DNA from 4 places in the Arthrobacter sp. D1-29 genome. Region 4 is predicted to be linked to each of the others. Evidence: riboswitches for the same ligand, from Rfam matches in the RefSeq annotation. Region 4 holds a riboswitch; each other region holds the start of a gene.
What was found. A riboswitch is a leader RNA that binds a small molecule or an ion and turns the genes downstream of it on or off. The one in region 4 is predicted to bind thiamine pyrophosphate.

Region 1 (7,616 bases), 490 kb from region 4:
TGAGCACGGTGGCCCGCCAGGCGCCTCCCGCTCCGGCCGCAGCTGTGGAAGAAGCAGAGGATGACGACACCGAGGACGGCTCCGGCGACGACGCCGGTGTCCGCGGCAGGCGCCGCAGCCGTGGCCGCCGCGGGCGGAGCCGCACCGGCGGCCGTGATCTTGAGGGTGATAGCGCCGAAGGCGGCCAGGACAGCGCCGCGGACGACGCCGATGAGGAGTCTGCCGGTCAGGCTGAAGAGGGCGTGACCTCCCGCCGTCGACGCCGCCGCCGCCGGGGCGAGCAGGACCTTGAACTTACCGGGGGCGGCGATGATGACCCGCCCAACACCGTGACCCGTGTCCGTGCCCCGCGCGCCGTCACCGAGCCGATAGTCAACAACCGGGTGACCAGCGTCAAGGGCTCCACGAGGCTGGAAGCCAAGAAGCAGCGCCGCCGGGAGTCCCGCGACACGGGCCGCCGCCGCACCGTCATCACCGAGGCCGAGTTCCTTGCCCGCCGCGAGTCGGTGGACCGGCAGATGATCGTCCGCCAGCGCGACGACAGAATCCAGATCGCAGTCCTGGAGGACGGCGTCCTGGCTGAGCACTTCGTCTCCAAGACCCAGCAGGATTCCCTGATCGGCAACGTCTACCTGGGCAAGGTCCAGAACGTCCTGCCGTCCATGGAAGCAGCCTTCGTTGACATCGGACGAGGCCGCAACGCCGTGCTCTACGCCGGCGAAGTGAACTGGGAGGCCGTCAACCTCGAAGGCAAGCAGCGCCGCATCGAGAATGCGCTGAAATCCGGAGATACGGTCCTGGTCCAGGTCACCAAGGACCCCGTGGGCCACAAGGGTGCACGCCTGACCAGCCAAATTTCCCTTCCGGGCCGCTACCTCGTGTACGTGCCCGGCGGTTCCATGACCGGAATCTCACGCAAGCTGCCCGACGTCGAACGTAACCGCCTCAAGCGCATCCTGAAGGACCGGCTCCCGGAGCACGCCGGCGTTATTGTCCGCACAGCGGCCGAGGGCGCTTCCGAGGAGGAGCTTACCCACGACATCAACCGGCTGCGGGCGCAGTGGGAGGGCATCGAAGGCCAATCCACGTCCACCAAGATCCTCGCCCCGGAACTGCTGTACGGCGAACCGGACCTCACCATCAAGGTGGTCCGCGACGTCTTCAATGAGGATTTCTCCAAGCTGATCGTCTCCGGCGAGGAGGCATGGGACACCATTGAGGCCTACGTCACGTATGTTGCGCCTGACCTGGTGGCCCGGCTGGAAAAGTGGACCAAGGATCAGGACATCTTCGCGGCCTGGCGGATCGATGAGCAGATTCACAAGGCCCTGGACCGCAAGGTGTTCCTGCCGTCCGGCGGCTCCCTCGTGATCGACCGCACCGAAGCCATGACAGTGGTGGACGTCAACACCGGCAAGTTCACCGGCAGCGGCGGAAACCTTGAGGAAACCGTCACCAAGAACAACCTGGAAGCGGCCGAGGAAGTTGTCCGCCAGCTCAGGCTCCGCGACATCGGTGGCATCATCGTCATCGACTTCATCGACATGGTGCTGGAGTCCAACAGGGACCTGGTGCTGCGCCGGATGGTGGAGTGCCTGGGCCGCGACCGTACCAAGCACCAGGTGGCTGAGGTCACCTCGCTGGGCCTTGTCCAGATGACCCGCAAGCGGATGGGAACCGGGCTTCTCGAAGTCTTCGGAGAGCAGTGCGAGGTCTGCGCCGGCCGCGGCATCGTCACCCACGATGATCCCGTGGAGCACCGCCGGGCCAACATCGTTGCCGCCGAGCACCACGTGCAGCGCTCTGACACCCGCCCGGACGCCCATCGCCAGGAGCGGACAGACAGCCAGCGGACGGACAGCCAGCGGACAGAAAGCCAGCCGGGCGCACGCACCGACCGCAAACGGCGCCGCGGACGGGGAGGCCAGCCGCTGGACGTCGCTCCGGCTGCGCCCATCCAGATCCACACGGTCCACCCCGACCCCAGCGACGCCGAGCGCCATGCCAAGGCTGAGGCCACCAGGGCAGCCCTTGCCAACATTGCGGCCGCAGCACACGCCGCGCACCTGCACGACGAGGAGGCGGCTCAGGCTGCCGCCCGCGGAGTCCAGGCCCCGGCTTCCCCGGAAGCAGAGCAGGCCACGCCTGCTGCAGTGCCCGAACGGCACCAGCCTGACACGTCCGGCCGTCCAGCGGCCGTGCTGACATTCGGCGGTGAGCAGGTGGTGCTGCCGTTTGTGGAGCACGTGGAGGACCAGGCACAGAAGCCTGCACTGACGCTGGACCGCCTCGCTGAGGCATTCGCCCACCTTGGCGAGCCGGCTCCTGCAGAGGAACGCCCGCAGGTTGCCCTTCCGCAGGCGGAGCCAGGACGTGTCCAGCCGGAGCAGGCTGGGCGAGAGCAGGCCGGACGTGAGCAGATCCAAGCAGGACGTCCTGCCCGCCAGCCGGAGCCCGCGGTGGAGGAAAAGGACTACTCCGACCACACGGCTGAGCAGTCGCGCTCCCGCCGCCCGCGCCGTAACAGGAGTGCCAGCCGGGCCCAGGGTGCTGCCAACGCCACCTCGGTGGAACACCACGAAGGTACGCACGCAGCGCCGGAAGGTCACTCGCATTCGGCCAAGGCCCCGGAGCCTGCGACGGTTGCCAAGGGTGACCGGTCGGCCGGAGCCGAGGCTCCGATCATCCTGGGCGTAGGAGTGCCGGCGTCCGAACTCTAACAGCGGAACCCTAACAGCGGAGCCACGCTGTCGGGATGCCCGGCTGGGCCGTGATTAGTCACGGCCCAGCCGGGCATTCGCCTTTTAAGGCACTCGCCTTTAACTGGGAAGCGCCTCCAACCGGTACCTGCCGTTGTGCCTATCAACGGCGGAACAGCGCCGGCCGCAGCCAAAGCGTCACCTTTAACAGGGATGCCGCCCAGAACGCTACGCTGGGTGACTGACACGGGGTGCCGCGCAGAAGGCCGGCTGAGATCCACACCCGTTGAACCTGTCCGGCTAGCACCGGCGAAGGGATGTCTTCTTTGTCGTCAACATCAGTCCTGCCTCCAGCAGCGCCCGCATCAGCAACAACACCAACATCAACGCAATCCACACTGACGCAGCCAAAAGCGGCCGGCGTCCTGCGGGACGTCCCACGCGTCCTGTCCATCGCCGGTTCCGATCCCTCCGGCGGCGCCGGCATCCAGGCCGACCTGAAAAGCATTGCGGCCCACGGGGGCTACGGCATGGCTGCCATCACCGCCCTCACGGTCCAAAACACGCAGGGTGTCCGTGCCGTGCATGTACCGCCGGCCTCGTTTCTGGCCTGGCAGCTGGATGCCATCAGTGACGACATCACCGTCGATGCCGTCAAGATCGGCATGCTCGGTGATGCTGACGTGATGGCGGCGGTGCGTAACTGGCTGGAGAAGGTGCGCCCCGCCGTCGTCGTCCTGGATCCTGTAATGGTGGCCACCAGCGGGGACCGGCTGCTCGCCGAGTCGGCTGAGGCAGCGCTTCAGGGGCTCTTGCCACTGGCGGACCTGATCACCCCCAACCTGGCGGAACTGGCGATTCTACTTGGCGAGCCGCAGGCGGGCAGCTGGCCCGAGGCGCTGGAGCAGGGCCGCAGGCTGGCGGCCGCGACGGGTGCCACGGTCCTCGTCAAGGGCGGCCATCTCGACGGCGGCGATTGCCCGGACGCCCTGGTCAACACCGGGGGAGTGCTCTCCGAGGACGTGGTAGTAGTGCCAGGCGCAAGGATCCGCACCCGCAACAGCCACGGCACCGGCTGCTCGCTGTCCTCGGCAATGGCCACCACGCAGGCACGGCTGGGCGATTGGGAAGCCTCCCTGCGCCAGGTCAAGCCCTGGCTTGCCGCCGCGCTGCAGGCTTCCGCCGGGCTCGAGGTGGGATCGGGCAACGGCCCCATCCATCATTTCCATCATCTCCAGCCAGCACAGCCGGGGACGTCGGACGCCGGATGGACACCACTGGCGGCGGCGGACTTCGCTGACGTCCTCTGGGCAGCAGCGGCGCCGGACCTTGAGGCCATCTACGGACTGGAGTTCATCCGGGACCTTGCAGACGGCAGCCTGGCCGAAAAGCACTTCGCCTACTATCTCGCACAGGACGCCACGTACCTGAACGGCTATTCCCGGGTGCTCGCCCGGGCCAGTGCCCTGGCCCCCACCGAGGCGGAGCAGCTGTTCTGGGCCAGGTCTGCCCAGCAGTGCCTGGAGGTTGAATCGGAGTTGCACCGCAGCTGGCTCAGCACCAGGACCACGGACACGGTTCTGGGCCCCGTCACCAAGTCCTATGTCGACCATCTGCTGGCCGCCTCTGCTTCTGGCAGTTATGCGGTGCTGGTGGCGGCAGTCCTTCCGTGCTTCTGGTTGTATGCCGAGGTGGGCAAAACGCTTCACGCGGAGTTCGTGGCAGCGGGCGAACCGGCTGCCCACCCGTACGCCGCCTGGCTGCGGACCTACGCCGACGAAGACTTTGCCGCCGCCACCCGGCAGGCAATAGCCATGACGGACGACGCCGGGCGGCGGGGATCGGAGGATGAGCGCGCAGCGATGATCCTGGCATTCCGGCAATCCTGCCGTTTCGAGGTCGAATTCTTCGACGCGCCGCGGCTGCATGCCTGATCGCCTGCAGGCGCCGCAGCCGGTACGATAGTCGGGCACGGTTCCGGATGTCGGTGTGCCGCCCACCTTGTGGTGCCTATCACAGACAACCCGCCGGAACCAGCCTCATTTGCGGCCGAAGGCAAAATTAGCGTATTCTAGATCTTCGGTGCTTACGCCAACACTTGGGTTATGACCCTGGAAGCAGCCCGCTTGGACAACGAGCGGATCTTGCAACCGGGATAGCTCACGGGTTCCTTTGCGAATCCACGGCGTTGAGGCACAGCGGGAGCCAGCCAGATATGGACCCAGGTTCCGCACGCAAATTTAGTAATAAACGTCGAGAGAAGTGAGTTCCCAAGTGGTGTACGCGATTGTCCGCGCAGGCGGCCGCCAAGAGAAGGTTTCCGTTGGAGACTTCGTTACCCTGAACCGCGTCACCGGTGGAGCCGGCAGCACCATTCAGCTGCCCGCACTGCTCCTGGTGGACGGCGACAAGATCACGTCCGCCGCTGCGGACTTGGCCAAGGTAACTGTTACGGCTGAGATCCTCCAGGACCTTCGTGGTCCTAAGATCGTCATCCAGAAGTTCAAGAACAAGACCGGTTACAAGAAGCGCCAGGGTCACCGTCAGGAACTGACCAAGGTCAAGATCACTGGCATCAAGTAACTAGCGTTACTGTTCAGGTTTTCAGCAGATTCCCCAGAATTTAGAGGCAGGCATTTCAAATGGCACATAAAAAAGGCGCGAGCTCCACTCGCAACGGTCGTGACTCCAACGCCCAGTACCTTGGCGTCAAGCGCTTCGGTGGCCAGGTAGTTTCGGCAGGCGAAATCATCGTCCGCCAGCGCGGCACCCACTTCCACCCGGGCGCCGGCGTAGGCCGTGGCGGCGACGACACCCTGTTCGCACTGACCCCGGGCGCTGTCGAATTCGGCACCCGCCGCGGTCGCCGCGTAGTCAACATCGTTGCTGCTGCAGCTGCAGAGTAACATCCAGTTCTGAAGCGGTGGAGCGGGCCATTCTTGGTCCGCTCCACTGTGCTTTTAACCGCATTACAATCATCTTGTCGCCTCCGGGCGTCCAGGAAACAGCACTGAGGAGATCCACGTGGCGAGCTTTGTAGACCGGGTAGTACTGCACGTATCCGGCGGTACCGGCGGTCACGGCTGTGTCTCCGTCCACCGTGAAAAGTTCAAGCCCCTGGGCGGACCCGACGGCGGCAACGGCGGCGACGGCGGCGACGTCATCCTGCGCGTTGACCACCAGACCACCACACTGCTGGACTACCACCACGCCCCGCACCGCCACGCCACCAATGGCGGCCCCGGCATGGGGGATTGGCGCGGCGGAAAGAAGGGCGAGACCCTCATCCTCCCTGTCCCTGACGGCACCGTGGTCAAGTCCAAGGACGGAACCGTCCTGGCCGACCTCGTCGGCGAAGGGACCGAGTACGTCGCGGCCGCGGGCGGACAGGGCGGGCTGGGAAACGCTTCGCTGTCATCCCAGAAGCGCCGCGCGCCGGGCTTTGCACTCCTGGGCATCGAAGGCGAATCAAGCGATGTTGTCCTGGAGCTCAAGTCCATCGCGGACATCGCCCTGGTTGGCTTCCCCTCTGCCGGGAAGTCCAGCCTTATCGCCGCTATGTCGGCCGCACGTCCCAAGATCGCCGACTACCCCTTCACCACGCTGATCCCCAACCTGGGTGTTGTCCAGGCCGGAGATGTCCGCTTCACCATTGCCGACGTCCCGGGCCTGATCGAAGGTGCCAGCGAAGGCAAGGGCCTGGGCCACAACTTCCTGCGCCATGTGGAACGCTGCGCCGCGCTGGTGCACGTGCTGGACTGCGGCACCCTGGAGTCGGACCGGGATCCGCTCTCGGACCTGGCCATCATCGAAGCGGAACTGGAGAAGTACGCCGTCGACATGAGCTACGCCGGCACCGATGGTGAGGTCGTTCCGCTGAACCACAGGCCGCGCCTGATTGCGCTGAACAAGGTGGACCTGCCGGACGGCAAGGACATGGCCGAATTCGTCCGCCCGGAACTGGAGTCACGCGGCTACCGTGTCTTCGAGATCTCGGCCACCAGCCACGCGGGCCTGCGCCAGCTCGGCTTCGCCATGGCCGAAATCGTCCAGGCGGCCCGCGACACCCTGGCTACCGCGCCGCCCAAGGTGCAGCCTCCGGTCCTCCGGCCCCGCGCCGTCAATGAGGCCGGGTTCAAGATCCGGCGCGAGGAAAAGAACCTCGAACCGCTGTTCCGCGTCCTGGGCGAAAAGCCGGTGCGCTGGGTCAAGCAGACAGACTTCACCAACGAGGAAGCCATCGGCTACCTGGCAGACCGCCTGGCAAAACTTGGCGTGGAGAACGAACTGTTCAAGCAGGGCGCCAAGCCCGGCGACACTGTGGTGATCGGCGAGGACGACGGCGTGGTCTTCGACTGGGAGCCCACCATGATGGCCGGAGCCGAGCTTCTGGCTTCCCCCCGCGGCACCGACGTCCGCTTTGCCGATATCGGCGACCGCCCCACCCGTGGCCAGAAGCGCGATGAGCAGCAGGAACGCAAGGATGCCAAGGCAGCTGCCCGGGCCGAGCTGGAAGCCGAGCGCAAGGCCGGCATCTGGACCGAATCTGTCAGCAGCCGCCGCATCGCCAAGCCTCTCAAGGAGAGTGGACTGGGCGCAGACGATGACCAGTAGCACCATGGCCGCGGTACCGGCAGGCCGGTCCGCGGACAGAACCGTGCTTTCGGGCGCCCGCAGGATTGTTGTCAAGGTGGGCTCTTCGTCGCTGACCAGCATCAAAGGCGGCATCTCCGAAGAAGCCCTGACCGCGCTGGCGGACGCCCTGGCCGCCAAACGGAACGCCGGCACCGAGATCATCCTGGTGTCCTCCGGCGCCATTGCGGCCGGCCTTGCGCCCCTCGGACTGGCCAAACGCCCCCGCGACCTGGCCACCCAGCAGGCCGCCGCCAGCGTGGGGCAGGGCCTGCTGATGGCACG
Region 2 (7,616 bases), 1.2 Mb from region 4:
TACGACTACAACTATTCCTGCAGCTGAGGCAGGCCTGCCATTCGGTTGCGGCCCCGTTAGTCCAGGCTAGCGCCAGACGAAGCTCCAGGTCCCGAATGCCGCCGCCGCCAGCACAGCGCCCGCGGCAATGAGAAGTCCGCCCAGCAGCACCCAGACATCCAGCAGGGAGTAGGTGGATTCGCGGGCCCAGGTCCGCTGGGCACCGCCAAAACCGCGGGCTTCCATGGTGACCGCCAGCCGGGAAGCGCGCCGGATTGCCTGCACCAGCAGGCCAAAACTCTGGCCCAATGTGGCGCGCAGCCTTTCGAGGGGACTTCCCTGCGAGCCGACTCCGCGCGCACGCCGGGCCATGCCAATGGTCTGCCATTCCTCCGCCATGAGCCCCACGAGGCGCATGGCGGCAAGCGTGCCCAGGACGAAACGGTGCGGCAGCTTCGCCTTCTGCGCCAGCGCATCAGCGAGGTCCGTCGGGTCTGTGCAGGTCATCAGCAGGATGGCCGGCAGCGCAATGGCCAGGCCGCGCAGCATAAATCCGATCCCCAGCTGCAGGGAACCCTCGCTGATGGACCAAATCCCGACGTCGAGCAGTACGGCACCGCTGTCAGCTGCCATGATCGATGTGCTCCAGCCGCCAACGGCCGCGGCGAGAATCAGGGGCCAGGCCCGCTGCCACAGGATACGCAGCGTGAGGCCGGCAAGTGGAAAGAGCGCAAGCTCCGCCACCAGCGCCGTGGTGGCAGACACCCAGTCGATGGACAGTGCCAGCACGAGGGTAATCAGGAACACGGCCGCGAATTTCGCCAGCGGATTGGCACGGGTCAGGAGAGCGTGGTTGCCGCGGAGGTTCAGGGCTGTCCTCATGCGGCACCCGCTTCCAGCCGGGCGTCTCCTTGGGAGGCGGGGCCAAGCTGCAATTCAGTGCCGCCCAGGACCGCGCTGAACTCCTGGTCATGGGTCACGGAGACAACCGCCGTTCCCGCGTCCAGCAGCTCGGAAAGGAAGGAGGCCAGCTCAGCCCAGGTGTTGGCGTCCTGGCCGAAGGTTGGCTCGTCCAGCACCAGGACCTTGGGGTGGGCTGCCAGCACCGTGGCCACGGAGAGGCGCCGCTTTTCACCGCCGGAAAGGGTGTAAGGGTTGGCCTCGACGAGGTGGGTCAGGCGCAGCCGTTGGATCAGGTCGTCGACGCGCTCCTCGCCGTGTCCCAGATGGCGGGGACCAAACATCAACTCGTCAAGGACGCGCCCGGTGACGAACTGGTGCTCGGGCTCCTGGAACACGGTGCCCACCCGGGAAATCAGCTGGTTGGCCTTCCATCGGAAAGGATCGATACCCGCGCCGCGGCTCAGGTCCACGGTTGCCGAAACTTTTCCGCGGACCGGCGCCAACAGCCCCGCGAGTGTGAGCGCGAAGGTGGATTTCCCGGAGCCGTTGGGGCCGGTCACCGTCAGCGCGCGCCCCTCGCGGACCTGCGCGGAAATCCCCTCCTGCACCGGCACAGGCGCAATGGTCGTGAAGCCGCGGCGGCGGGGCCGTTCGCGGGACACTGCCAGTTCCTCGGCGGCCAGCAGAAGTCCGCCCGAACCCGGCGAACTGCGGGCCCGGGTGGCAGGGACGTAGCCCGGCACCCAGACGCCGGCGCCGGCCAGCATGTCCCGGGCATCTGCAAGCACCTGGTCCGGAGGGCCGTCAAGCAGGACTGCAGACGCCGAGTCAGAGCCCGGCTGCAGCACCACAATCCTGTCCACCAGGTCTTTCCAGACGGAGACGCGGTGCTCCACCACCACCAGTGTGGCGCCGGTCTTATCCAGGCAGCGGCCCACGGCGTCGCGGACCTCCAGCACCCCGTTAGGATCCAGGTTAGCCGTCGGTTCATCCAGCAGGATCAGCCCTGGCCGCATGGCCAGAATGCCGGCCAGCGCGAGGCGCTGCTTCTGCCCGCCGGACAGGGCCGACGTCGGGTGGTCCAGCGGCAGCCCGCCGGCACCCTGTCCGGCGGCAGCCTGTCCGGCAGCACTCTGTCCGGCAGAACCCTGTCCGCCTGAATTCTGCCTGGAGCCGGCGCTGCGGAGCCCCACGTCCTCAAGTGCTTCATTGACCCGCCGCCAGATCTCTTCCCGGGGCACTGCCAGGTTCTCGGCACCAAAGGCGACGTCGTCACCAAGCCGCGAGAGCACCACCTGCGTTTCCGGATCCTGCTGCATAAGCCCGGCCCGGCCTCGCCGCTCCCGCGGAGCCGAACCGTCAATGAGCAGCGAACCGGTTTCGTCGGCGTCGTCCTCTTCATCCCCCAGCACACCGGCAAGGGCGTGCAGGAGTGTGGATTTCCCCGCTCCTGAGGGGCCCAGGAGCAGCACCCGCTCGCCCGGGCCGATCTCCAGATCGAGTCCCCGGACGGCGGGTGTGGAGCGGCCGGCATGCCGCCAGCCCCAGCCCCGGGCGGAAACTGAAGCGGGCCGCGCAGCAGAAGCGCCGGCGTCGGGAGGTGTCATCAGTTGAAGACGCGCTCCGAAGCGGCCTTGCGGGAAGCGAAGGAGCTGAGGACGCCGGTCTTGGCCAGGCCGCGGGTGGCGATCCAGGACAGGGCGCCGGCGATGATGGCACCGGAGAGAGTGCAGAACAGGATGTAGGCCAGCTTGTCACCGGCCTCATAGGCGATGTTCCAGCCCCACGGCATAAAGGAGTCGTTGAGGCCGCAGAAGAGCCCGGCAGCGGCACCGGCCAGCAGCGCAGCGATGAGGTTGAACTTCTGGTGCAGGAACGACTTGAACTTGAAATTGCCGTAGACCAGCAGGAAGAACACCAGTTCGGCGCCCAGGCCCTGCAGGAGTCCGGAGATCAGCACGGTGGCGCCGTACTGCGATCCCATGATGAGCTCGCCCGTGGCGGCCACGGTTTCGCAGAAGATGGCAGCGCCCGGCTTGCGGATTATCAGCATGCCCAGTACCGCCGGGATCATCCAGCCGCCGGCGATCAGGCCGGTCAGCGGCGGGTAGACGGCGTTCATGGGGGCGGAGACGATTCCGGCGCCCTGGGACCAGGCCCAGAAGATCACGCCGCCGGCGATGGCGATGAGGGCGGCCACCACGATGTCCACCACACGCCAGGAGTTGCCGGTCTTCTTGATTGTTGCAGTTGTCATAATGGTCCTCCTGAGGAACAGGAGGGGAAAGTGCACCCCGGCGCGCGGCATCGGCCGCCCTGCCGGACACTTCGAGAACTCGACTCCCTTGCGCCGGTACTAACCGGATCAGGTTCGAGGGTCTGCGGCTGTCCGCACTCTCAGCGCCCACCTGCGGTTCCCTGGCAAAGCCAGTGATGCCCGACGGCGGCGCTCCCCTGTCGTAAATAAATCTGCCCTTGTGGGCGTGGTCCAGTTTACACCGCGAGAGGGGTAGATTGTGGGCCATGACTGCCGAACCCTCCCCTGTGACGACGTTTGATCCGGACTCTGCCGTGAGCCAGCCGGAAGGGTCGCTTGAAGCCTTGATTGCCCGGATCGAGGCAGAGATCAGCGAGCTGCAGTTCCCGCATTTCACCAAGGACGATGCCCTCAACCTCGGACTGCTCCTGGTGGAACTGGGCAAAGGCCGTCGGTTGCCCATTGCCATCGATATCACCAAGGGTGAGCAGGTCCTTTTCCACGTGGCCCTGGACGGGGCCACACCTGATAACGAACATTGGATCCGGGCGAAGCAGCGCACGGCCGCCCGCTATGAGATGCCGTCCCTGCTGGTGGGGCTCCGCGGACGGCGGGGCGGCGGCCGGGTGGAGGACGAGGGCTGGTTCGACGAGTCCCGGTACGCCCCGCACGGCGGCTCCTTCCCGCTGTACGTGGCGGGTGTGGGCGCGGTAGCCACGGTCACAGTGTCCGGGTTGCCCCAGCAGCAGGACCACGACCTGGTGGTCGAGGCGCTGCGGGAAATCCTGGCGTCGATGCAGGCGAGGTAGCTTCGGGGCACTTCCGGATTCCTAATATCATTCATGCCGGCGCCACTCCAACGAAGATGGCAGCACCAACAACGAACGTCATACGGCGACGCATGAATCCCCCTTCAGTGTCCGTGCCAACAGCCTGGCGGCAGGCACATACGGGGCTGCGTCCTGAAGGGCGTGGCATCAAGCCGCGCCCCCAGGATCGAGGCGGCCTTTGTCAGACCCCTCCTCCATACTCTCCATAGGATCGCGAACACCTGTCAACGACGTAAAACCGCAGGCCACGGGCAGGACGCATTGGAACGTAATACGAATATATGTTCTAGGATTCCTCTATGGGATCCTGAGCAAACGGGAATTGGGAGAGTGCATAAGCCGTGACAGTTACAGCTGATGAAACAGCCGTGGACATCGCCGTTGATGTCAGGTTCAACCTTGCAGGCAAGCCCCTGGCCGTGCGGTACCAAGGCGATGTCTGGCCGGTGGCAGGCACGCCCACGCAGTGGTTTGGTGGCAGCGATAGCCCCGAAAAGGTCGAGTACTGGCGTGCCCAAGTGTGTCTCGGATCAAGCTCTGCCGTCCGCATTTTCACCCTGCGCCGCGAACACCTTTCCAGGCAGTGGTTCCTGGAGTCCATAGCCGAGAGCTGTTAGGCCCCGGTGAGATCCGGCTGGCCGCCAATTAGCGACCAGACGTGGGCCGCGATCAGAACGGAATTCACCCTGCCTTCCCTGGACCAGGTCCAGCGCAGGCTCTCTGAGCTCATGGAGGATCCCGAACCCGTGATGCAGCAGCTGGTCCGCGTTTTCATTGGGGAGGGCACTTACTGCCCGGGATTCCAGTTCCTCGCCGGCGGCCTTGTCCACCCCACTGTCCTGGACCTTTTTCAGCGAGCCATGGCCTTGAAGATTCCCCACAATCACTTCACCCTATGGATGGTCTCCCCTTCGCCCGCCCTCGCAGGGGCCCGCCCCGTTGAGCTTCTGGAAACCCGGCCTCCGGCCTTGTTCAGGGCGCTGGAAGCGTTAGGCCGGAAGTAGGCGCAGCTCTCGGTCGCGAATAGCGAAAGCGTGATTACAAAAGGGTGCGTGATCTACCGAATATCGATAGACTTTCATTGTTACTCGATATTGAAGGAGATCCCGATGGGAAAACTGACCATCCTCGTGCTGCGCATTGTCCTCGCCGTGGCGCTCGCCGGCTCGCTGTTCGTGCAGGTAAGGATGGTGCCGCTGCTGGCCGTTGACCTGGAGGAGGCCGGAGCGGATTTGGTCGGCGTTCGGATTCCACTCCTCGCCATTGTGGTGCTGGGCATCATGACCGTCCAGGTCACCCTTGTTTGCGTGTGGCGCCTGCTGACCATGGTGCGGCGGGGGACAGTGTTCTCCCATGGTGCTTTCCGCTACGTCGACATCATTTTTGGAGCCGTCGCGGCGGCATCCGTCCTGGTGTTCGGGATTGCCGTCCTTCTCGCCCCGGGGGACGCGGCGCCGGGCATCGTTCTGCTGATCTGCGGGGCCTCCCTGCTGATTGCGGGCGCGGCCCTCATCGTCCTGGTGCTCCGCACTCTGCTCGCCCAGGCGGTGGCCCGGGACGTGGAGGCACAGCACCTGCGGACAGAGCTGGACGAGGTCATCTGATGCCCATCATCGTGGATATTGATGTGATGCTCGCTAAACGCAAAATGTCCGTTGGTGTGCTGGCGGAACGGGTTGGGATCACGCCCGCCAACTTAGCGGTGCTCAAGAACGGCCGGGCCAAGGCAGTGCGCTTTACAACTCTGGAGGCACTGTGCGAGGTTCTCTCCTGCCAGCCCGGAGACCTGCTCCGCTGGGAGCCCGATGACCAGCGGCAGCCGGCAGACCAGCTTGTCAGCGGGCAATGACCCTGGATTCAACGGAGTAACCCTGAAGACCCGCGACGGCGGCAACCGCCCGGGCGATCTTGGCCCCTCCCTGGGAGGAGGGTTCGATAGGGTTCGCGTAGTCGCCATCCTCGTTGCAGATCAGGCGAAGGTCTATCAGGGACATGCCCCGCGAGAATGCCGCGCGGCTGATGCAGTCGTTGAAAAACGCCAGGGCGGTCTTGATGATCCGGTGCTGCGCAGTGGAGGCAGGAGTGTCGTAGATCGTGCACAAGGCAACGGGGATCCCAGTGGCCGAAACGGCTTCAGCCATCAGGTCGTAGTCCGCGGCAAACTGTTCCTGGGCGCTGCTGAAAAGGTTCAGGGCTTCCGCGACGGAGCTGGCCGGCGATTCGAGCAGGTACGCAAAGCCAAGTGCATCGTTGCCGCCGGCGCTGACCACCAGGTGGGTGGCATCGCGGGGCAGCGAAGCAAGCTGTTGCAGGACCCCGGAAATCACATCCCCGTCCACGGCCAGCAGTGTGGCATTCCAGCCGGGTGGAAGCTCAGCGCGGACCTGGGCGATGACGTCGGGACCGCCGTCGACGTATGCCTTGTTGTCCAGGATCGAGTCACCGAGCAGAACGACGTGTCCGGCCGAAGCCTGAGGTTTCGCAGCAGCCATGTGTCTGAGCGCCTCGATTTCTGTCTCTCAGCGGCACCATTGCCGGGAAGGGTTTTTCCCAAGATAACCCGTTTTCACTGCCCGATCGTGCCCACGCTGAGAGCGAACCGCCGCGTGATCCGGGAGCCTCCGGCTCAGCGGACGCTAGGCTAGTGGCAGTCCCTTTTCCGCCCGCAAGGAGTCTGCAGAATGAACCTCTTCATCAAGCTGATTGGCACCGCCGTTAGCCTCGGCGCCGGACTGGTCGGCACCAAGGTGGTCAACGCCGTTTGGGAAAAATCCACCGGCAGGAAGGCGCCCACGGGCAGGGACGAAGATACTCCGACCAGCCTTCGTTCGGCCCTGACGTTTGCGCTCATCTCCGCCTCGGTCAGCACCATCATCCAGGTGCTCGCCAACCGCGGCACCCAGCGCGCCATCACCCGTTTCGCGAAGAGCCAGGACATCGTCTAACACCCCCACACCCCCTGGAGTTTTTGTCCATTTGTGGCGACTTTTCCAGTGGTGAAGTCGCCATAAATGGACAAAAACTCCTAGTCCCGGGAGGGGTCGTCGGAAGTGTCCTCCTGGGCCGTCTTGGCCGCGGCTCGCTGCACCACAGCCTCCAGCTCATCCGAACTGAGCAGCTCCCTGTGCAGGTGCTTGGTGCGGTATCCGGCGCGTCCCACCATGTGCGCGGACACCGGCACAGTCAGCAGCTGGAAAATCCACGCCACCGCCAGCACCGGCCACACCCACCACGTCCGCAGCTGCAGCCCGATGGCAGCCAGCAGCAGGAACAGGCCCAGCACCTGCGGCTTGGTGGCCGCGTGCATCCTGCTCATCAGGTCCGGGAAGCGCAACAGCCCGAGGGCGGCGGCCAGGGACATCAGTGCGCCCACCACCATAAACACCGCGGACACTGCGTCAATGACGCTATCCAGCGTGCTGGTCTCAGGAGTCATGGGGCTGCTCCCGCCGGTCCGCCACGAACCGGGCAACGGTCACCGAGCCGATGAAGCCGATGATGGACAGGGCCACCAACAGCATGAGGTTGTTCAGGTGCCGGTTCACCGCCATGTCAATGCACAATGCAGCGCCGATGATGGCGAGCAGGACGTCGGACGCCAGCACCCGGTCCAGGAGCGAAGGGCCGCGGGCGATCCTGATAATGGC
Region 3 (7,616 bases), 390 kb from region 4:
GCAGTTCGACGAACGCGAGATCGACCGGGTCGAGGCCATCGTCCGCTCCATGACGCCGCACGAGCGCGTCGCCCCGAAGATCATCAACGGCTCCCGCCGCGCCCGCATCGCCCGCGGTTCGGGTGTGCATGTTTCAGAGGTCAACGGCCTCCTGGAACGCTTCGCCCAGGCCCAGAAGATGATGAAGAAGATGGCACAGGGCGGCGGCATGCCCGGAATGCCCGGTATGCCGGGAATGGGCGGTCCGGGCGGCGGCAAGAAGGCTGTCAAGAACGCACCGAAGAAGAAAGCCCGCTCCGGAAACCCGGCCAAGGCAGCCCAGGAACTCCGGGAAGCTGAAGCACGCCGGGCAGGTGCGGCGAAGGCGCTTCCCACCGGTGCGGCGTTCGGCCAGCAGTCCGGGGACTTCGATCCGTCCCAGCTCAACCTGCCCAAGGGCTTCGACAAGTTCCTCGGCAAGTAACCGAAGCCTCCACTAGGCACCCCAACTGGGTCGCAGTTAACGCTCCGAAACGCGCGTTTCGGAGCGTTAACTGCCAGCCACTTGGGTGGTGCCACCGGGATGTCGGAGCCGTGGATTAGGGTTGGGTCATGTTCAAGCAGAGGGTAGTGTTCGTCCACGGCGCCGGAAGCTTCGGCGCGGCGGCATGGCCCCGCCAGCACGGCATGGCACTGACCTATGACGCCCTGTTCCTCCGCCGGCACGGATTCGATCCCGTGGCCGAACCTGTTGAATCGTCCTTCACAGCCGATGCCGCCATTGTCCTGCGCTCCCTGGCTGATGACGGCCGGGGCGCTGCCGGCGGCCACGTTGTGGCGCATGCCCAGGGCGCCATTTCAGCCATGCTGGCCGCCGTCGAACGCCCGGACCTGGTGTTATCGCTGACCCTCGTGGAGCCCGCCTGCCTGTCCCTCACCGCCGAACTGCCCGCCACTGCGGCACACCGCGAACTGATGCAGCCGCTCTTTGATGTCCGCCACCAGCTTGGGGATGAGGACTTCCAGCGGGAGTTCGTCCGGCGGGTGTACGCGGCGGATCTGCAGGAGCCTGCCACCGTGGAGGAAAAACGGTCGGCGCGCCGGCTCCGGCTGCAGGCCCCGGCCTGGGAAGCTCCGCTGCAGATTGTTCCCGGTGTTCCCACGCTGGTCCTGACCGGCGGCTGGGAACCCCTCTACGAAGAAATCGCCAGGTACCTCAGGGAGACCGGCGCCCTGCACCGCCATGCCGCGGGCGGGCACCGGCCACAGGATTCCGCCGAGGGTGACCACTGCATCCGTTCGTTCATTGCCGAGGCGAGCCGGCGCCTGCAGCCCCGGGCGTCTTAATAGGCGTTTCCCAGCCTTGGCCTGCCTGCCCAAGGATCTCCCGCAGGTCCCGTCCGGCAGGCCCCCAAATGCCTGCCGGACGGAGCTTGAAGCCCGCTAGTGGCGGGCGCTTTCGGGGAGCCGCAGCTCAGGCAGGTACACCTTGCCTCCGGCGGCGAGGAGCTCCTGGCTCTTTTCCCGCATTCCGGCAGCAATCGCGGCCTCCGCCTGCGGGGTGTCCGGGGAGTCGCCGGAAGCATAGTCACTGCTGCCGTATTCATCCCGAATGTCCTGGCTGATCCTCATGGAACAGAACTTGGGGCCGCACATGGAGCAGAAGTGTGCCGTTTTGGCCGGTTCAGCCGGCAGGGTCTCGTCATGGAAAGCCTCCGCCGTGACGGGGTCCAGCGACAGTGCAAACTGATCACGCCAACGGAACTCGAACCTGGCTTTGGACAGGGCATCGTCCCGTTCGTGGGCGCCGGGGTGCCCTTTGGCGAGGTCTGCCGCGTGGGCGGCGATCTTGTAGGTGATCACGCCGGTCTTGACGTCGTCCTTGTTCGGCAGTCCCAGGTGCTCCTTGGGTGTGACGTAGCAGAGCATTGCCGTTCCGTAGCGGGCAATTTCCGTGGCCCCGATGGCTGAGGTGATGTGGTCATAGCCCGGGGCAACGTCAGTGACCAAGGGGCCAAGGGTATAGAACGGCGCACCGTTGCAGAGTTCCTGCTGGCGTTCCACGTTCTCGCGGACCAGGTGGAACGGCACGTGGCCGGGGCCCTCCACCATCACCTGCACATCGAACTCCCAGGCCCGCTGGGTCAGCTCCGCCAGGGTGTCCAGTTCGGCAAACTGCGCCGCGTCGTTGGCGTCCGCCGTCGCTCCCGGCCGCAGGCCGTCGCCCAGGGAGAACGCGACGTCGTACTTCGCGAAAATCTCACAGAGCTCGTCAAAGTGGGTGTAGAGGAAGTTCTCCTGATGGTGTGCCAGGCACCAGCCCGCCATGATGGCACCGCCGCGGGACACAATCCCTGTCACGCGGTTGGCGGTCAGGGGAACGTACCGCAGCAGAACCCCGGCGTGGATGGTCATGTAGTCCACCCCCTGTTCGCACTGCTCGATGACGGTGTCGCGGAAGATCTCCCACGTCAGTGCATTCGCTTCACCGTTGACCTTCTCCAGCGCCTGGTAAATCGGCACCGTGCCGATCGGAACCGGAGAGTTGCGGATGATCCATTCACGGGTGGTGTGGATGTCATCCCCGGTGGACAGGTCCATCACGGTGTCTGCGCCCCACTGGGTGGCCCATTGCAGCTTGTCCACCTCCTCAGCGATGGAACTGGTGACAGCGGAATTGCCGATGTTGGCGTTGATTTTCACCAGGAAGGCCTTGCCGATGATCATCGGCTCGGACTCCGGATGGTTGATGTTGTTCGGGATAATCGCGCGTCCGGCCGCAACCTCGCTGCGCACCAGCTCCACATCGCAGTTCTCGCGGAGGGCGATGAACCGCATCTCCGGAGTGATGGTGCCCTGTTTTGCATAATGCATCTGGGTCACCGTCCGGCCGGCGACGGCGCGGCGGGGCTCGGGCTGCGCTCCCTTCCACTCCGCTGAAGCTGCTCCGCGGCGGACGGCTGAACGGCCGTCGTCGAGCAGGTTCCGCTCCCGGCCGCTGTACGGCTCGGTGTCGCCCCGTTCGCTGATCCAGGGGGAGCGGAACGGCGCCAGGCCAACCACCGGATCGCTGCCCGGGCCGGCGGTCCGGTAGATCCTGAACGGACTGTTCGCCTGGCCGTTAGGGGAGGGCTCCAAGGCAATCTCCGTCACGGGAACCTGGATTCCCGAGGCTTCGTCCTTGATGAAAGCCAGCGAATGCGACTTCAGCGACTGCGTGTCAGCGTGCCGGGATTGGTCTCCCTCTTTCGTGCCGGTTTTGGGGCCGGCCGTTTCGTTTTGGGCAGGGGGCAGCAGTTTTTCTTGCGTATTCACGGGAATACTCACTTCCTTCGCCGGCATTACCCGGACAGGTTCAACGGTCGCAGGCTGCGTCAGCCCGATCTCAGCCCTTGCAAGGGCACCCGTGTGGTCAAGATGAAGCTACCACAGCCTGCGCCGGAGGACGTTGTTACAGGGCCGGTGCTAGCCTGACGGCGTGACTGACTCGAATGAGGCACACCGGATCAGGCCTGCGGAGCCAGATGATCTGGGTTGCTTGCCACAGCTGGAAGCCGCGGCCGATGCACAGCTTCAGGACGCGCTGGGCGGAGTTCTGCTTCCGGCGCCGCAGCCAACCCCGGCCGTTGTTTCGCTGTTTGTCCTAGTAGCGGGACGTCCGCCGGTTGGATTTGCCCGCATCGATATGGTGGATGGCCTGGCTCATCTCGAGCAGCTTTCGGTCCACCCGGCGGCTGGCAGGCGGGGCCTCGGCAGGGCATTGCTTGAAGCCGCCGCGGCTGAAGCACGGCGCCGGGGGTTCACGGCGATGACGCTGTGTACCTTCACTGACGTTCCCTTCAATGCCCCGTTCTACGCCAAGTGCGGCTTCATCGAATATCCTGCTCCAGGGCCCGGCCTTGCCGCTCTCCGGGCCCACGAAAAGCGACTCGGGCTTGACGCCCTGGGTCCGCGGCTCACCATGAGGAGGGAACTCTAGGCCATGGCCGGAGTCATTGAATTCAGTGGAACCGTTCTCACCGGACCGCACCAGGAACGCCACGGATTGTGGTCGGTGGATGGCAGGCTGACCTTCCACCGTCCCCAGAGAGTTCCGGACACGGTCCGGCCAGGCTGGGTGCTTCCAGGGTTTGTGGACGCGCACTGCCATATCGGCTTGGGCGGGGGCGGTGCCGTGGCGGACGAAGTTGCCGAAGAACAGGCCCGCACCGACCGCGACGCCGGGACACTCCTGCTGAGGGATGCCGGCACCGTCAGTGATACGCGCTGGCTGCAGGGAAAGCCCGGCATGCCCAGGATTGTCCGGGCGGGCCGCCACATCGCACGGACAGGCCGCTATCTGCGGAACTTCGCCGTCGAAGTGGAGCCAGAAGGGCTTGCAGAGGCGGTCCGCAAGCAGGCCCGTGCCGGCGATGGCTGGGTCAAGCTGGTGGCGGACTGGATCGACCGTGGTGCAGGTGACCTGGCGGCGTCGTTCCCTCCCGCCGTCGTCAAACTTGCCGTTCAGGCGGCGCACGAGGAGGGCGCCCGGGTGACAGCACACTGCTTCGCGGAAGAGACCCTGGACCACCTGCTGGATGCAGGGATCGACTGCATCGAGCATGCCACCGGGCTCCTGCCAAGGCACCTCCCCAGGTTGGTTGAACAGGGCGTCCCCATCGTGCCGACGCTCATCAACATCGCCACCTTCCCGGGGATCGCTGACCAGGCTGAAGCAAAGTTTCCGCAGTATTCCGCCCACATGCGGGCCCTCTGGGAGCGAAGGGCAGAACGGGTCCTTGAAGCGTTCGAGGCCGGGGTCCGGATTTATGCGGGCACGGACGCCGGAAGCGTCATCAGGCACGGACGGATCGCGGACGAGATCCTGGCGCTCCATGCAGCGGGACTTCCCATGGCTTCCGCCCTCGACGCCGCCTGCTGGAGTGCCCGGACCTGGCTGGGGGCGAACGGTATTTCGGAGGGCGCGCCTGCGGACGTTGTGCTCTGCCGGGAGGATCCGCGGACCATGCCGGAAACTGTTGCCAGGCTCCAGAATGTGGTGCTGGGCGGGCATCTTATCCGCTGAACTTATCTGCTGACCAAAAGCTGGCTTCCATGGGAATAAATTGAAGCTTCAAGTAATTGGAATAGGTAAGAGGCCTCGACCCGCGATGGCCAAAGGACCCGGGAGCGTTCAATGACTGCAGAAGCCGCCAGCCAGGATCTTCTTCCTGCCAGCCTCACCATGGGCACCGTGATGCTCAAAGTGGGCGACATGAAACTCATGACCGACTACTACCAGCGTGCCCTCGGGCTTGAGGTGGTGGCCGAACAGGACGGCGGCCTTTACCTGGGCCGGCTCGGCAAGCCGCTGGTGCACCTCGCCCCCGCACCAGGCTTGAATCTTCCGGGCAGGGGAGAGGCCGGCCTGTTCCACACAGCGCTGCTCTTCGATGACCAGCCTTCGCTCGCTGCCACCGTGGCCACGGTGGCGCAGTATGACCCCCGGTCCTTCACCGGCAGCGCCGACCACCTGGTCAGTGAGGCCTTCTACTTCAACGACCCCGAAGGCAACGGCATCGAGCTTTACTGGGACCGCCCGCGTGAGCGGTGGTCCTGGAACGGCAAGGACGTGGTGATGGACAGCCTCGCCCTGCCGCCGCAGCGGTACCTGCAGGAGCACCTGACCCAGGAGTCAGTGGACAGCCAGCTGGGCGCCGCGGCGGGCGTGGGCCATGTCCACCTCCAGGTGGGGGACGTCCAGACGGCCCACAACTTCTACGTTGGTACCCTCGGATTTGAAAAGACCGCGGGCTGGCACGGCCAGGCACTGTTTGTCTCCGCCGGCCGCTACCACCATCACATGGCCATGAACGTGTGGAACAGCCGTGGCGCCGGTCCCCGGCGGGACACGCTGGGCCTGGGCGAAGTGCTGATCGAAGTCCCCGCAGGTGACGACGTCGGCGCCCTCGCCGACCGTCTCAAGGTTGCCGGAGTCGCCGCCCACCACACGGGCGCGGAGCTGCGCTTTGAGGACCCGTGGCGCAACAGGATCCGCGTCGGCGTCCGCTGAGCTACTGCGCTGGGTCGGTGCAGCTGTCCGGGCACGGCTGTGGGTTAAGCTGAATCCGAACGGCCGGGGCGGTGCTGAAGCGCCGCCTTCCCGGGCCGTACCGTCGACGGAATGAGGGCGATTCCCATGGGCTTTACCGAACTGTTTGTGGCAACCCACGACGCCGCGCTTAAGCGCGCGCGCGACCTGGACGAGCGGGGCGCCTCCACGGGTTCGCCCTCCGGGCAGGGCCTGCGGATTCCCGACATCAGCGATTTCGAAATCGAACAGCTGGGCGATCTCGCCGGAGCCGCCGTGCATGCCGGAGGGGCGGACTACGAACTGGCCATGGTGGACGTAGCCAGTGACTCGCTGCTGGGGGTTCCGCCGGCGATGGTACGGGCGCTCGCGGATCTGCTTAGTTACGAGACCGAAGGCGAGGGCAACGTCCTGGACGACGTCGCCGAAAAATGGGCGGCCCAGGACGACATGCCGTTCGGGGCCGACGACGCCCGCAAGTACGTTCAGCAGCTTGCCGAGCTGGCCAGCGGAATCGACGACACGGACCGCACCGGACTGTACGTCTGGTCCTCCTGAGACTCCGGCCCGGCCCCGCCCGGGTTCCCTCGCCGGCAGGCCCACGTGTCAAGTCGAAATCCTTCCGCTGATCTGGCACAATAGACAGGTACTCGATCTGCGTGGCCCCTCTCTCCGCGTCCGGATCCTGTCCTTCGAACCCTCAAGTATGGCCCGCCCCACGGGTGCAGAACGCAGGTTCACCCCCTTTCTGAAACAGGAGTGACCACAAAAGTGGCCGTAAAGATTCGCCTTAAGCGCTTTGGCAAAATGCGCGCACCGTACTACCGCATCGTCGTCATGGACGCACGCTCCAAGCGTGATGGACGTGCCATCGAAGAAATCGGCAAGTACCACCCCACCGAAGAGCCCTCATACATCGAGGTCGACACGGACCGTGCCCAGTACTGGCTCGGCGTCGGCGCACAGCCGTCCGAGCAGGTTGCCGCGATCCTCAAGATCACCGGTGACTGGCAGAAGTTCAAGGGCCTGCCGGGCCAGGAGGGCACCTTGAAGACCAAGGTCGCCAAGCCTGCCTTCGTTACCCCTGAAAAGGGTTCTGTGATCATCCCGGAAGCCATCACCAAGAAGGCTAAGAAGGACGAAGCCCCGGCCGAGGCCGAAGCAGAGACCACCGAGGCTGAGTAGATTGCTGGCAGAAGCGCTCGAACACCTGGTCCGCGGAATCGTTGATTCCCCGGAGGACGTCAAGGTCAGCTCGAAGAACAACCGCCGCGGGGACACCCTCGAGGTACGCGTTCATCAGGATGACCTCGGACGGGTGATCGGCCGCCAGGGCCGCACGGCACGCGCATTGCGCACCGTCGTGGCGGCATTGGCAGGCGGCGAACCGGTCAGGGTCGACGTCGTCGATACCGACCGCCGCCGCTAGCGCGCCCGCAACACCAGTTTTGCTCCGGCCCCTCCACCAGTAGACGGTGGAGGGGCCGGAGTGCTTTCACAGCAAAAGCGGTGCCTTCAAGGCAAGCAGGACTCTGACGATCTAACGAACACGATAAAACGCGGACAC
Region 4 (7,616 bases):
CAGCGGCATAACGGCTGTAGCTCCCAGGTTCTCGAGGCGCAGTGCCAGCACGGGGTCGTCGTTGGTGTACGCGAACACTTTAAACCCCCGGCTGACGAGCTGCTCCGTGGCGTCCACCAGTTCAACGGCATCAGGGAGGAGGGTCTGTTCGTCGGCAATGACTTCCAGCTTGACCCAGTCCGTCTCCAGGGCCTCGCGGGCCAGTTCGGCGGTCATGACTGCATCGCGCGCAGTGAAGCAGCCAGCCGTGTTGGGCAGGACACGGATGCCGTGGTCCACCAGCAGCTGGAACAGCGATCCCGACTCGGCAGGTGAATAGCGGCGCATCGCGACGGTAGTCAGCTCGGTCCCGGACGCCAGCAGGGCGGCGCCAAGCCCGTCCAGGCTGGGCGCGCCGCCGGTTCCCATGATGAGGCGGGATCCCAGCGCGACGCCGTCGATGATCAGTCTGTCCGCCTGCCCTGGCTCGTTTAGCGTGCTGATGCTGCTGGTTTCGGTCATGGTGTCAGCCTCCCTGGACTGCTGTGACCAGTTCCACGTCGTCACCGTCGGCGAGCGCCGTGACGTACCACTGGCTTCGGGGTACTACTTCGGAATTGTGTGCCACGGCCACGCCGAGCTTCTTGCCGTCAGTCGCCTGGCCGTCAGCTGCCAGCGGCCGGCCGGTGATTTGGCTGACAAGGGTGGTTATGGATGCGCCGTCGGACACGGCGTGATGCAAACCATTGAGGGTGATGTTCATACTGATTCCTTTTCTGGGTCGATGGCAGCTTCTGGGCCGATCGCGGCATCCGCATGAACAGGCGCGGCAACGGAAACGAGCGCGGAAAACCTGGCCGGGCTGAAGGGCAGCCAGCGCGGATCCGGCGTGCCGTCCATCAGGTTCCGGCAGATCACGGCAGCGGCGGGGGCGAGGAGTACGCCGTGACGGAAGAAGCCGGTGGCGATGATCAGCCCGGCAACGTGTTCTGCGCTTCCCGGAACGTTGACCCGGCCCAGCAGCGGAGCATTGTCCGGTGTCGCCGGGCGCGCCCTCGCTGTTATTTCCACAAGCTCCAGCTCTGCCACCGCCGGGACCAGGACCTGGGCATCACGCAGCAGCTGGTACACGCCGCCGGCGGACACAGCGCCATCCCCGGCATCGGACAGGGAATCCTCGCGCTGGGTTGCCCCGATCACCACTGTTCCATCCTGGCGCGGGACGATGTACACGGGCACTCCCCGTACCAGTCCGCGGATGGTGGATGTAACCAGCGGCCGGACATGCGGGGGGACGGCAAGCCTGAGGATGTCTCCGTACACCGGCCGAAGAGGCAGGCGCAGGCCGTGCGGCAGGCCAGACAGGGACGCTGCCTGCAGCCCGTTCGCCACCACGGTTTCGCCGGCCAGCACCTTGCCGCCGTCTGTCAGCAGCACGCCGCTGACCTTGCCGTCCTCCCAGAGGAGCGATGTGGCCCTTTGGGCGACGGCGAACCCTTCGCCGGCACCTTCGACGGCGGTTCCGGAACCTGGCTGGTGTTTAGCCAGGGCAAGCCGCAGGCACGCCAGGAGCTTCCGCGGATCGACCTGGTGGTCGGCGGGGATGTCCAGTGCGCAGGAGATGGCCGGACTAAGGAAGGCCTCCCGGGTCCGCGCCTCCCGGATGGTGAGCGGTTCCACCTGCAGTCCGCTGGCCTGCTGGACCGTCCGGAGGTCCATCAGGGCCCGGCGGTCCGCCGCATCCGCCCCGACGGCGATGGTCGGCGTCGGCAGGTAGCCCGGATCCAGTGCCGCCAGCCGGGCGAGGTCGGCCGCAAAGGCGGGCCACAGAGCTGACGACTCAAGCATCAGCTCCAGGAGGTCCTCCTCCTGGTAGTGCAGTTCGCTTACAGGCGCCAGCATGCCTGCGGCCGCCCAGCTGGCCCCCGCACCGGGGGCATCGTCGATGACCACCACGGACCGGCCGGAGCGCCTCGCTTCCCACGCGATGCCGTGGCCTATGACTCCGCCACCGATCACTGCAACATCTGCACGCAAAACAGCCGCGGCTGCAGTCGGGGCGGGGCCCCGCGCATTCCGGGATGGGGGGATCATGGTTTCCTTCCCTACGCCGGTATTAGCCGGATCAGGTCAAGCGGTCGGCTCTGACGCCCTCTCAGCCCGGCGCTTTATGACAGCTGCCGCGGGCTCCCGCAGTACCAGGCCAGTTTAGAGGAACTACGCTGGTTTCCATGAATACCGCCCTTTCCAACAGCACGGCCTCCAACAGCAGCCCCATCTCCACCGCACCAGACACCGCACCCGCCGCAGACATCACCGGCAGCTTCAGCAGCGCGCGGCTGTACCTGTGCACGGACGCACGCCGGGAGAAGGGCGATTTCGGCGACTTTGTGGATGCGGCCTTTTCCGGCGGCGTGGACATCATCCAGCTTCGCGACAAGTCCATCGAGGCGGCGGAGGAACTGGAACTCCTGGAAGTACTGAAAGCGGCGGCCCGGCGCCACGGCCGGCTGTGGGCAGTCAACGACCGTGCCGACGTCGCCCTGCTCTCCGAAGCCCCCGTTTTCCATGTCGGCCAGAAGGACCTCCCGCTGGCATCCGCACGCCTGCTCCTCGGGGACCGGGTCATAGGCCTGTCCACCCACAGCACCGGGCAGATCGACGCCGCCATCAGCGCTGGGACCGCCGCGAACAAGGCAGTCCCGCGGGCAGGCACCGAAGGCGCCCTTGCGGCCGGGCTTGATTATTTCTGCGTTGGACCCGTCTGGGCCACTCCCACCAAACCCGGCAGGGCCGCCGTCGGCCTGGACCTTGTGTCCTATGCAGCGCGCGCCGTCAGCGAAGCAGGCTCGGTCCCCGGCGCCCAGGCAGTCCCGTGGTTCGCCATCGGCGGCATTGACCTGGGCAACATTGAGCAGGTAGTCGAAGCTGGCGCCAGCAGGGTGGTGGTGGTCCGGGCCATCACCGAGGCCCCGGACCCCGCTGAGGCTGCGGCCGCCATGATTCAGGCATTGCAGGCCGGGGCGTCCTGAGCCCTGCTTCAACCCTGCCGGCTTGGCTGGCGGAGCGTCAGCGCCATGCCCGCCGGCTGGCTACTCCTCCACAACGATGCGGGCGCGTTGAGGGCCCGCTGCGTGCACTCCAGGCCAAAATCGGGCTAACCTGAATTTCGTGTCACATCATCGCCTGGCTCCCAACGTCCACGAGCTGACAAACGCCCTCGCGGAGGCCCTGAGCGCGCTGCGGACCGAGCTGGAATTGCCTGGGCCCTACCCCGAGGAAGCTGTGCGGGACGCGGAGGCGGCAGTGGCGGCACTGGAGCTGCCGGCAGTTGACCTGACCGACGTTGAGTTCCTGACCGTTGACCCGGAGTCGTCCACGGACCTTGACCAGGCACTGTTCATCGAGCGCGCCGGCGATGGCTACCGGGTCCTGTATGCGATTGCCGATGTCCCTGCCTTTGTGATCCCGGGCGGACCCCTGGATGCCGAAACCCGCCGTCGGGGGCAAACGTTCTACGCCCCGGACGGCCGGATTCCGCTGCACCCGGAGATCATCAGCGAACAGGCCGGCAGCCTCCTCGCGGGCCAACTGTGTGCGGCCTTCGTGTGGGACTTCGAGCTCGATGACGCGGCTAACGTGGTTTCGGTGGGTTTGCGCCGGGCCCGGATGCGCAGCCGCGCCAAGCTCAGCTACAAAGGCGCCCAGGCGGAGATCGACGCCGGAACGGCCTCCCCCGTCCTGCGGCTCCTCAAGGAAGTGGGTCTCAAGCGGGTTGAGTTGGAGCGCATGCGCGGCGGAGCGAGCCTGAACATGCCGGAGCAGGAAATCGTGCAGTTGCCCGACGGCGGCTACCGGATTGCCGCTGCGCCGCAGCTTCCCGTGGAGGATTGGAACGCCCAGATTTCCCTCATGACAGGAATGGCCGCCGCCGCTCTGATGCTCGAAGGGAAGGTGGGCATCCTGCGCACCATGGCGGCCCCGGATGAGCGCTCCCTGAACCATTTCAAACTCCAGACGGAAGCGTTGGGAAGGCCCTGGGATGGAGAAATCACCTACGGCGAATTCCTCCGCACCCTGGACCCTATGGAGCCGCGACAGCTTGCAATCCTGCATTCTGCGGGCATGCTCTTCCGCGGCGCCAGCTATACGGCGTTCGACGGCAACGTTCCGGAAGACGCCATCCAGGCCGCCATCGGAGCGGCGTATGCCCACACCACCGCTCCGCTGCGGCGGCTGATCGACCGCTTTGTCCTGGTGATCTGCGAAGCCCTGAGCAACGGAAGGCCTGTGCCGGACTGGGCACGGGAGGCACTGCCGTCCCTGCCGGTCATCATGGCGGGGTCCGACCAGTTGGCTTCGCGGATGGAGCGCATGGCGTTGGACACGGTGGAGGCCGCCCTGCTGGTCAACCACGTCGGCCAGGAATTCGATGCCATTGTGATCTCCGGATCCAAGCCCCGCAACGGCAACGACCGCAACGGCAACGACTCCGCCGGCAACGGTAACGGCCGCAACGGCAACGGAAAGAACGGGAACGGCGCCTCCGGGATCATCCAGATCGCAGAACCCGCTGTGACGGCCCGGTGCGGCGGCGACCTCGAATCGGGCACAAAAGTCAGGGTCCGGCTGATCTCCTCGGACATTGCCAGCAGGGAAGTCCACTTCGAACTGGTGGGGTAAAACTATTACCGCCAAGCCTCCCAGCATCCCCGCTTTGTGCGTGGTGTGAACGCCACGATGGGTGCCAAGGCCAGCATTCGAGTTCCGTACGGCTAGACTGAAGAAGTAGATATGGATGCCCGGTCGTTGATTTCGTTTGATTTTGAATTCAACAAGCCCGCCCCTACGCGATCTTGAGATACACCCGTTGGTCACCAGTGCCAGCATTTAGATAGCCCGCGATCGGCTTCCACTGGATTTGCTTGCGCGCTGAGCGTGCTCCGGATCGGCCTTGTTGGCCGGCCCGTTGAGCAGTCGGCGCCAACGCCCAAATGAATAAGGAAACTCCCCCGTGAGTGAATTGCATACCCACCAGCTTCTGATCGACGATTCCGGCCTTGAGATCCTTGAGCCGGAAGAAACCATCATCTCCGATGAGAAGCCGCACGAAATCGAGGAGAAATCCTTCGCGGACTACAACGTCCGGGCGGACATCGTCGAGTCCCTGGCCGATGCCGGGATCACGCATCCGTTCCCCATCCAGGCCATGACACTTCCGGTTGCCCTCTCAGGCCACGACATCATCGGCCAGGCCAAGACAGGCACCGGCAAAACGCTGGGCTTCGGCATCCCCGCGCTGCAGCGCGTGGTGGGACCGGACGACGCCGGATTCGACAAGCTCGCCGTACCCGGCGCGCCGCAGGCCCTGGTCATCGTGCCCACCCGTGAGCTGGCCGTCCAGGTAGCCAATGACCTGCAGAATGCCTCGCGCAAGCGCAATGCCCGCATCACCACCATCTACGGCGGCCGCGCTTACGAGCCCCAGGTGGAAGCCCTCCAGAAGGGCGTTGAGATCGTGGTGGGAACTCCCGGCCGGCTCATCGACCTTTACAAGCAAAAGCACCTCAGCCTGAAGAACGTGAAAATCGTCATTCTTGACGAGGCCGATGAAATGCTGGACCTTGGGTTCCTCCCGGACGTGGAAACCCTTATCGCGGGCACCCCGCCGGTCCGCCAGACGCTGCTCTTTTCGGCCACCATGCCGGGCCCGGTCATCGCCATGGCACGCCGCTACATGACGCAGCCCACGCACATCCGCGCCGCCGATCCCGACGACGAGGGCCTCACCAAGCGTGACATCCGCCAGCTCATCTACCGTGCCCACAGCATGGACAAGATCGAGGTGGTTGCGCGCATCCTGCAGGCACGCGGCCGCGGCCGGACCATCATCTTCACCAAGACCAAACGGACGGCCGCCAAGGTTGCCGAGGAACTCGTGGACCGTGGCTTCGCCGCCGCCGCCATCCACGGGGACCTGGGCCAGGGCGCCCGCGAGCAGGCCCTCCGCGCCTTCCGTAACAACAAGGTGGATGTTCTGGTGGCCACTGATGTTGCTGCCCGCGGCATCGACGTGGACGACGTCACCCACGTCATCAACTACCAGTGTGTCGAAGACGAAAAGATCTACCTACACCGCGTCGGCCGGACCGGCCGTGCCGGAAACAAGGGCACCGCTGTCACCTTTGTGGACTGGGACGACATGCCCCGCTGGGGCCTGATCAACAAGGCCCTGGGCCTGAGCGTGCCGGAGCCGGTGGAAACCTACTCCTCCTCGCCGCACCTGTTTGAGGATCTGGACATCCCGGAAGGCACCAAGGGCCGGCTTCCCCGCAACAAGCGCACGCTGGCCGGGGTTGACGCCGAAGTCCTCGAGGACCTCGGCGAAACCGGCAAGAAGAACTCCCGCAGCAGCAGTGGACGGGACTCTGCCCGGGACAGCGCGAAGGACAGCAGCCGCGACCGCACACGGTCATCCAGCCGCCGCAGCGGGACTGAAACAGCCGGCCGCTCAGGTGAGCGCCGCCGTCGTACGTCAGATGCGGCGACAGCCGGCACGGGTCCCGCCGCTGAACCGGCGGCTTCCGCTCCGGCTGATGGAGACCAGTCCCGGACGCGCCGCAGCCGGACCCGCACCCGCCGCCGCAACGGCGAAGTGGTTGCCGGTGGCGACACCGCCGCCCAGCCGGGCAGCACCGAGGCCTAACCGCCTCAATGACTGACATTGTCTGGGCGCCGGACGGCAGCAACCTGGTGGTTCACGCGGATAACGCGGATTTCCTCCCCTCGCTGCCGGACGGCGCCTTCACACTCATTTATGTGGACCCGCCGTTCAACACCGGCCGGGTCCAGCGGCGCCAGGAAACCAGGATGGTGGCCAACGCCGACGGCGCCGGAGACCGTGTGGGCTTCAAGGGACGCTCCTACGACACCATCAAGGGCGCCCTGCACCGGTACGACGACGCCTTCAGCGATTACTGGTCCTTCCTGGAACCCCGGCTCGTCGAGGCGTGGCGGCTGCTGGCCGACGACGGAACGCTGTACCTGCACCTTGATTACCGGGAAGTCCACTACGCCAAGGTGATGCTTGATGCCATCTTCGGCCGTGAGTGCTTCCTGAACGAGATCATCTGGGCCTACGACTACGGCGCCCGGGCCAAATTCCGCTGGCCCACCAAGCACGACAACATCCTTGTGTACGTCAAAAATCCGGTGAAGTACCACTTCGACAGTGCCGAAGTGGACCGCGAACCGTACATGGCACCGGGGCTTGTCACTCCCGCCAAACGTGAGCTCGGGAAGCTGCCCACCGACGTGTGGTGGCACACCATCGTCTCCCCCACCGGCAAGGAAAAAACCGGCTACCCCACGCAGAAGCCCGAGGGGCTCATCCGGCGTGTCGTGGCCGCCTCCAGCCGCCCGGGCGACTGGTGCCTGGACTTCTTTGCCGGTTCAGGAACCCTGGGTGCCGTCGCCGCGAAGCTGGACCGGAAGTTCGTGTGCGTGGACCAGAACCAGCCCGCCATCGACGTGATGGCCAAGCGGCTTGGCACGCACGCGACCCTCACGTCCTTCCCGCCCAACTAGCTCGCACTTACGTCCTCAAAACGCGTTTTCGGAGCGTCTACTGCCAGTCA

Region 1: it holds a riboswitch for thiamine pyrophosphate, as region 4 does, so the genes downstream of both, M1E17_RS14075 (bifunctional hydroxymethylpyrimidine kinase/phosphomethylpyrimidine kinase) here and thiO (glycine oxidase ThiO) in region 4, are expected to answer to the same signal.
Region 2: it holds a riboswitch for thiamine pyrophosphate, as region 4 does, so the genes downstream of both, M1E17_RS21805 (ECF transporter S component) here and thiO (glycine oxidase ThiO) in region 4, are expected to answer to the same signal.
Region 3: it holds a riboswitch for thiamine pyrophosphate, as region 4 does, so the genes downstream of both, thiC (phosphomethylpyrimidine synthase ThiC) here and thiO (glycine oxidase ThiO) in region 4, are expected to answer to the same signal.

What each region holds. Positions count from the first base shown of each region.
Region 1 is NZ_CP096383.1:3,112,239-3,119,854, reverse strand. It holds gene M1E17_RS14080 (Rne/Rng family ribonuclease) at 1-2,720, shown strand, start outside; TPP riboswitch at 2,937-3,034, shown strand; gene M1E17_RS14075 (bifunctional hydroxymethylpyrimidine kinase/phosphomethylpyrimidine kinase) at 3,017-4,633, shown strand; gene rplU (50S ribosomal protein L21) at 4,974-5,282, shown strand; gene rpmA (50S ribosomal protein L27) at 5,342-5,605, shown strand; gene obgE (GTPase ObgE) at 5,724-7,313, shown strand; gene proB (glutamate 5-kinase) at 7,318-7,616, shown strand, end outside.
Region 2 is NZ_CP096383.1:4,776,374-4,783,989, forward strand. It holds gene M1E17_RS21790 (hypothetical protein) at 1-27, shown strand, start outside; gene M1E17_RS21795 (energy-coupling factor transporter transmembrane component T family protein) at 67-861, opposite strand; gene M1E17_RS21800 (ABC transporter ATP-binding protein) at 858-2,489, opposite strand; gene M1E17_RS21805 (ECF transporter S component) at 2,489-3,139, opposite strand; TPP riboswitch at 3,207-3,348, opposite strand; gene M1E17_RS21810 (heme-degrading domain-containing protein) at 3,406-3,948, shown strand; gene M1E17_RS21815 (hypothetical protein) at 4,311-4,586, shown strand; gene M1E17_RS21820 (hypothetical protein) at 4,698-4,973, shown strand; gene M1E17_RS21825 (DUF2975 domain-containing protein) at 5,079-5,573, shown strand; gene M1E17_RS21830 (helix-turn-helix domain-containing protein) at 5,573-5,818, shown strand; gene M1E17_RS21835 (GDSL-type esterase/lipase family protein) at 5,805-6,461, opposite strand; gene M1E17_RS21840 (DUF4235 domain-containing protein) at 6,651-6,914, shown strand; gene mnhG (monovalent cation/H(+) antiporter subunit G) at 6,995-7,405, opposite strand; gene M1E17_RS21850 (monovalent cation/H+ antiporter complex subunit F) at 7,395-7,616, opposite strand, start outside.
Region 3 is NZ_CP096383.1:3,212,307-3,219,922, reverse strand. It holds gene ffh (signal recognition particle protein) at 1-463, shown strand, start outside; gene M1E17_RS14565 (alpha/beta hydrolase) at 592-1,326, shown strand; gene thiC (phosphomethylpyrimidine synthase ThiC) at 1,423-3,294, opposite strand; TPP riboswitch at 3,290-3,397, opposite strand; gene M1E17_RS14555 (GNAT family N-acetyltransferase) at 3,458-3,958, shown strand; gene M1E17_RS14550 (amidohydrolase family protein) at 3,962-5,044, shown strand; gene M1E17_RS14545 (VOC family protein) at 5,156-6,031, shown strand; gene M1E17_RS14540 (hypothetical protein) at 6,158-6,607, shown strand; gene rpsP (30S ribosomal protein S16) at 6,821-7,234, shown strand; gene M1E17_RS14530 (RNA-binding protein) at 7,236-7,478, shown strand.
Region 4 is NZ_CP096383.1:3,600,751-3,608,366, forward strand. It holds gene M1E17_RS16170 (thiazole synthase) at 1-501, opposite strand, end outside; gene thiS (sulfur carrier protein ThiS) at 506-742, opposite strand; gene thiO (glycine oxidase ThiO) at 739-2,073, opposite strand; TPP riboswitch at 2,065-2,183, opposite strand; gene thiE (thiamine phosphate synthase) at 2,211-3,011, shown strand; gene M1E17_RS16190 (RNB domain-containing ribonuclease) at 3,151-4,662, shown strand; gene M1E17_RS16195 (DEAD/DEAH box helicase) at 4,994-6,685, shown strand; gene M1E17_RS16200 (DNA-methyltransferase) at 6,694-7,566, shown strand.